DNA from 2 places in the Alteromonas nitratireducens genome. Region 2 is predicted to be linked to the other one. Evidence: predicted binding sites of a transcription regulator. Region 2 holds the regulator's gene; the other holds the start of a gene.

Region 1 (3,422 bases), on a different contig from region 2:
CAACCAGCATATAACGCAGGGAAAACGGCTGTGCCATACGAACAATAGTATCGTAGACAGCAGAGTCACCATGCGGGTGATATTTACCAATGACGTCACCCACCACACGAGCAGATTTCTTGTATGGCTTATTGAAATCATTCTTCAATTCATTCATGGCGAACAGAACCCGTCGATGAACGGGTTTGAGGCCATCTCTCACATCAGGCAGAGCTCGCCCGACAATAACGCTCATCGCGTAATCGAGGTAAGAATTCTTGAGTTCTTCCTCAATGTTTACGGGGAGAATTTCTTTAGCGTTATCAGTCATAAACTGCGTAATCCCTTGTTCTCGGTTTGTCGTTTGTCATCGTTGCACGTGCCAGGCTGGCATGAACAAAAACGCAGACGAATTGTTATTATGAGGGTCATAAATAAACCCCGAGTGTACCACCGTGTCACTAAAAGATGTAGCGCTTAATCAGGTCGATTTTCATCCCGGCAGGTAAGTGATTATTTTTCGCGCAGTCGCTACCAGTGGCAAGAATTTTCGTCACATTCCGGCGCGTTTTGCGCTATGTTATGCCCTCTTTATTTATATGTGCATGTGGGTCATCACACCGCACATAAGTATATGTAGGGCACTGGAACCTGATTATGAGCAATGTTGATCACCAGGAAATTACCAAGTTTTCTGAACTGGCTTCACGCTGGTGGGATCCGCAGGGAGAATTCAAACCTCTGCACGACATCAATCCGCTTCGTCTTGAATTCATCGAACAGCACTGTGGTTACCTCAAAGGAAAAACGGTGCTGGATGTTGGCTGTGGAGGCGGGATTCTTACGGAGGCAATGGCCGCTGCCGGTGCTGACGCAACGGGTATTGATATGGCCGACGCGTCGCTTGAAGTCGCCCGCCTGCATGGTCTTGAATCAGGTATTCAGGCGCACTATGAACAGTCGACAGCTGAAGCTTATGCTGACCGTCATGCTGGTCAGTTTGATGTTGTGACCTGTCTAGAAATGCTCGAGCATGTGCCTGAACCGGCGTCCGTCGTAGCCGCCTGCGCGAGACTGGTTAAACCCGGTGGCCATGTTTTTTTCTCTACGCTGAATCGCAACATCAAGTCTTACCTGATGGCGATTGTCGGCGCGGAATACCTGCTGAATCTGGTACCCAAAGGCACTCATCAGCACAGCCGGTTTCTTAAGCCATCAGAACTGATGGCAATGACCGACCACGCCGGACTCATTGCGCAGGACATTACCGGTTTGCATTTGGATCCGATCAGTCAGCATTATTATCTGTCAGATCGTAATGTCGATGTGAACTATCTGCTTCACACCGTCGCCCCGCTGTAATTCACAGACACGATATATAGTGGTTAAATGATTTATCGCCCACTATATATCGTGACTTCATAAGAAACCGTTTTTTGGAATAAATTATTTTATAGCGGGATCATTTTTTAAAAATGTCTTGCAATCCCGATAGTGAAGGTTCAACCGCCACTGTTAGGTGAGTTACCACTAACGTTAATTTTAATTGTGTTTAAGTGGTCGAATAACCACCAGATATTGGGTTGCATAAATCCTTAAACCTCACTATCTTGTGGTTATCTCGAGCGGTACCAGAAGACGGATGCCAGAAAGTCGTCGCATCCCTTTCTGTCGGGAGAGCGAACCGGGATCGCAAGGATCCGGCGCAATAAAAACAGATCCTTATAAATAACAATGAAACGATTCGTGGTGCAGCGAGGTGGTAAGCCAGTCTCCGACAACACGTTTTGGTTCACGCGCTAACAATAAAATGGCCAGTACAATGAACGATAACTTATACGTCACAAAAAGAAATGGCGAACGCGAAGCCATCGACTTAGAAAAAATTCATAAGGTGATTACCTGGGCAGCGAAAGGCCTGAAAAATGTCTCGGTATCACAGGTAGAGATCAAAGCTCAAATCCAGTTCTACGACGGCATCAAAACCAGCGAAATTCACGAAACTCTGATCAAATCAGCGGCAGACCTGATTTCTACGGATGCCCCTGACTATCAGTACCTGGCCGCTCGTCTGGCAATCTTTCACCTGCGTAAGAAAGCGTATGGTGAGTTCGAGCCGCCAAAACTCTACGACCACGTCAGCCGCATGGTCGACATGGGCAAATATGACCACCACTTGCTGGAAGACTACACACCAGAAGAATTCGCTGAAATGGACAGCTATATCGACCATTGGCGCGACATGAATTTCAGCTACGCCGCAGTCAAGCAGCTTGAAGGAAAATATCTGGTTCAGAACCGTGTAACCGGAGACATCTACGAGAGTGCGCAGTTCCTGTATATACTGGTGGCGGCGTGTCTGTTTGCTAACTACCCGAAAGACACCCGTCTTAATTATGTTCGCCGTTTCTACGATGCGGCATCGACATTCAAGTTATCTCTGCCGACACCGATTATGTCTGGTGTGCGTACTCCGACACGCCAGTTCAGCTCCTGTGTTCTGATTGAAACCGGTGACAGTCTGGATTCGATTAACGCGACCGCCAGTGCAATAGTTAAATACGTAAGCCAGCGTGCCGGGATTGGTGTAAACGCGGGTCGTATTCGTGCGCTTGGCAGCCCGATTCGCGGCGGTGAAGCATTCCACACCGGCTGTATTCCGTTTTACAAATATTTCCAGACTGCTGTGAAAAGTTGCTCGCAGGGTGGCGTTCGCGGTGGCGCAGCGACCCTGTTCTACCCGCTTTGGCACATGGAAGTTGAATCGCTGCTGGTATTGAAGAATAACCGCGGTGTAGAAGAGAACCGTGTTCGTCATCTTGATTACGGTGTTCAGTTTAACAAGCTGATGTACCAGCGCATGATGAAAGACCAGCATATTACGCTGTTCAGCCCGTCAGACGTGCCTGGTCTGTACGACGCATTTTTTGCTGATCAGGATCGTTTCGAAGAGCTGTATGTCAAATACGAAAACGACGACAGCATTCGCAAGAAGCAAATCAAAGCGATGGAGCTGTTCAGTCTGTTCATGCAGGAACGTGCCAGCACCGGGCGTATCTACCTGCAAAACGTTGACCACTGTAATACGCACAGTCCGTTCAACCCTGAAGTGGCTCCGGTTCGTCAATCTAACCTGTGTCTGGAAATTGCGTTACCGACTAAGCCTCTTGAGCATGTTAATGACGAAAACGGTGAGATTGCACTGTGTACGCTGTCAGCATTTAACCTGGGCGCCATTGAATCACTGGATGAATTTGAAGAGTTGTCAGATTTGGCGGTGCGTGCGCTTGACAGTCTGCTTGACTACCAGGATTACCCGGTACCTGCTGCCTACAATGCCACGATGGGGCGTCGCACGTTAGGCGTCGGTGTTATCAACTTTGCCTATTACCTGGCGAAGCACGGTGTGAAATACTCAGATCACAGTGCAAATGGTCTGGTTC
Region 2 (3,422 bases):
TGATACGATATGCCCGCCAAACCGATCGGTCGGTCGCATGGCTTTCTCGAGATTCACTTCGCTGCCCGTGGCATAATCGGCAAAGCCGGTTAATCGCAGGGTTTCCGCTGACACATCCGCGCAATAATAATTGTCGCCCATCTCAGTGACAGTAAGACATACGCCATTGGTGGCAATGCTGTCGCCCAGTTTAACATCGCTCATATCAAGCGTGCCGGACGATACCGTAAGGCGAACATCTTCGCCGCGTCGGTCCATCGCTGAAATAGTGCCAGTTGCTTCAATGATTCCGGTAAACATAGGGTCCTCTTTTATGCGTTACGCAGGCGATGCGACAGTATAGTGTAGTCTGATGTCCTGCCCGAGTCTGCGCGTGTCTTTTAAGGTCAACAGCGGTGCCTCGTCCAGCGTCCTGTAGTCGGGCAGAATCAGCATTGACTGCGCCTTATCCCCCAAAACCTTAGGTGCCTGGTAGCAGATCAGCTCGTCAACTTCACCGGCCGCAAGCAGCGCTCCTGCCAGACCCGGCCCCGCCTCAACCAGCACCTCGTTAAACTGCAGGTCACCCAGTTTCTGCACCAGCGCTGTGATATCAGGCCTGCCATCTCGCGCCGCTACAACCAGTGGCGTCGCATCACCCGCGGTCCTCGACGCATCAGTCGTAACCAGATACGTTTTGAAGCCGTCATCAAAACACTGACGGGCATCAGGCAGCGGGCTAACGCCTTCTACCACTACCCTGGCAGGTTGCCTGATGATGTCGAGCGGATATTCGCTAAACATGGCCTGCTCAGGGCGGACTAACAAACTGGGGTTATCATGCCTGACGGTCCCTGCGCCGGTCAGAACGGCACAACTGCGGGCCCGTAAACGCTGCACATCACGGCGCGCTTCCGGACCGGTAATCCACTGACTCACGCCGTTTGATAACGCAATTTTACCATCCAGACTGATCCCCATTTTGACGGTAACCAGCGGTTTTCCGGTGGTCATGCGTTTGATAAAGCCTGGATTTAATGCGGCCGCCTCCCGGGTCATCACGCCAGTGACAACGTCAATGCCCGCGTCTTTTAACCGCTGTATTCCGCGGCCGCTGACCGCAGGATTGGGATCTGTCATTGCAACGACAACACGCTGTACGCCCGCTTTCACCAATGCATCGGCGCACGGAGGAGTACGCCCAAAATGGCTGCACGGTTCAAGGGTAACGTAAGCCGTGGCACCCGCTGCACGCTGTCCGGTCTGTTGCAGTGCATGTACTTCCGCATGGGCCGTGCCTGCCTGAAGATGCGCACCTTCTCCTATCAGGGTATTGGTGCTATCAACAATAACGCAGCCGACGCGGGGGTTTGGCGACGTGGTATACAGACCTCGCCGGGCGAGTTGTATGGCTTTCGCCATCCAGAAATAATCGCGTTCAGCAGGATTCGTCAACATTTACTCCGTTAAGGGAGACGGCGGATTAATCACCAAGCCGGGCAATTTCTTCACCGAACTCGCGGATATCTTCAAATGAACGGTAAACCGAGGCAAAGCGCACGTATGCGACTTTGTCGAGCTCTTTCAGTGCGTCCATGATCAGATTGCCGATAAACTGGCTTTCGACCTCACGTTCACCGGTTGCCCGCAATTTAGATTTAATCGACAAAATACACTGTTCAATACTTTCTGTGCTGACCGGGCGTTTTTCCAGAGCGCGTTGCAGACCCGCCCTGAGTTTTTCTTCATTGAACGGTTCACGGGAACCATCCCGCTTAATGACGCGGGGCATCACCAGTTCGGCACTTTCAAATGTAGTAAAGCGCTCATGGCAAATGACGCATTCCCGGCGACGACGAACCTGATGTCCTTCCGCGACCAGCCGGGAATCAATGACTTTCGTTTCCTGCGCAGAACAGAAGGGGCAAAACATGGTTCGTCCTCGTTAGGCTAATGGCACACCAGGACGGTGTGCCGATAAGTTCATTATGCCGCGTAGACAGGGAATTTTGCACACAGTGCAATGACTTCCTGTTTAACGCGTTCAACAACACTTTCGTCACCCATGTTGTCGAGTACGTCACACATCCAGGTGGCAACCTGACGCGCTTCCTCTTCGCCAAAGCCGCGGCGGGTAATTGCCGGGCTGCCGATACGCAGGCCACTGGTCACAAACGGTGAACGCGGATCATTAGGTACCGAGTTTTTGTTAACGGTAATGTTAGCTCGGCCAAGCGCAGCGTCCGCGTCTTTACCTGTGATGTCTTTGTCGATCAGGTCAAGCAGGAACAGGTGATTTTCGGTGCCGCCAGACACAATTTTATAACCACGCGCCTTCATTACCTCAACCATTGCCTTGGCGTTTTTAACCACTTGCTGCTGGTAGGTTTTGAATTCAGGCTGCAGCGCTTCTTTAAAGGCCACCGCTTTAGCTGCAATCACATGACACAGTGGACCACCCTGATTACCCGGGAACACGGCACTGTTAAACTTCTTATACAGCGTTTCATCACCACAGGACGACAGAATAAGCCCGCTGCGTGGCCCCGCCAGGGTTTTGTGGGTTGTGGTGGTAACCACGTGCGCGTGCGGCAGTGGATTAGGATACACGCCCGCCGCGACCAGACCGGCGACGTGCGCCATATCGACCAGCAGGTACGCACCGACTTTGTCTGCGATCGCACGGAAACGCTGCCAGTCGACGATGCCAGAGTAGGCAGAGAAACCGCCAATGATCATTTTTGGTTTGTGTTCCAGCGCCAGTGCTTCGACCTGCTCGTAATCAATTTCACCGGTGTCATGGTTCAGACCGTACTGCACGGCGTTGTAGGTCTTACCAGAGAAGTTAACGTGGGCACCGTGCGTCAGGTGTCCGCCTTCTGACAGGCTCATACCCAGCACGGTGTCACCGGCTTCCAGCAGGGCCATAAATACCGCAGAGTTAGCCTGCGATCCTGAATGCGGCTGAACGTTCGCATAATCAGCACCAAACAACTGCTTTGCACGGTCGATGGCCAGTTGCTCAACAATATCAACATACTCGCAACCGCCGTAATAACGCTTACCCGGATAGCCTTCCGCGTATTTGTTGGTTAACTGCGAGCCTTGTGCCTCCATGACCCGGGGGCTGCAGTAGTTTTCTGACGCGATCAGCTCAATGTGCTGTTCCTGGCGCTCAACTTCTTTTGCCATGGCACTGGCCAGTTCGGGATCAAAGTCAGCAATGTTCATTTCACGAGGTAACATGGAGGCTCCTTAACTGCGGTTAGATTTGGCCTGCGAAGGACGTTGGAGTGTTCCCCGCCCCGGCCTGCTGATAACTGATGACACGTCAACAGACAGCAACTTTTGACTGGTTGCCTATTCTAGTCATTTTGGGCGCTATGTATACCGCTTTGTGGTCTGTTGACCTGATTGCGGCATGGCACCCTTTGTTGACAGAT

The links. The regulator NrdR, encoded in region 2, represses ribonucleotide reductase genes. The targets are predictions, from matches to a motif close to AAACACNANATNTNGTGTTT.
Region 1: the regulator NrdR is predicted to act here: its motif matches at 1,546-1,565, upstream of nrdA (class 1a ribonucleoside-diphosphate reductase subunit alpha).

What each region holds. Positions count from the first base shown of each region.
Region 1 is NZ_JBFNPK010000001.1:520,068-523,489, forward strand. It holds gene gyrA (DNA topoisomerase (ATP-hydrolyzing) subunit A) at 1-310, opposite strand, end outside; gene ubiG (bifunctional 2-polyprenyl-6-hydroxyphenol methylase/3-demethylubiquinol 3-O-methyltransferase UbiG) at 637-1,341, shown strand; gene nrdA (class 1a ribonucleoside-diphosphate reductase subunit alpha) at 1,802-3,422, shown strand, end outside.
Region 2 is NZ_JBFNPK010000012.1:81,622-85,043, reverse strand. It holds gene AB1N33_RS11640 (riboflavin synthase) at 1-300, opposite strand, end outside; gene ribD (bifunctional diaminohydroxyphosphoribosylaminopyrimidine deaminase/5-amino-6-(5-phosphoribosylamino)uracil reductase RibD) at 319-1,437, opposite strand; gene nrdR (transcriptional regulator NrdR) at 1,463-1,912, opposite strand; gene glyA (serine hydroxymethyltransferase) at 1,966-3,225, opposite strand.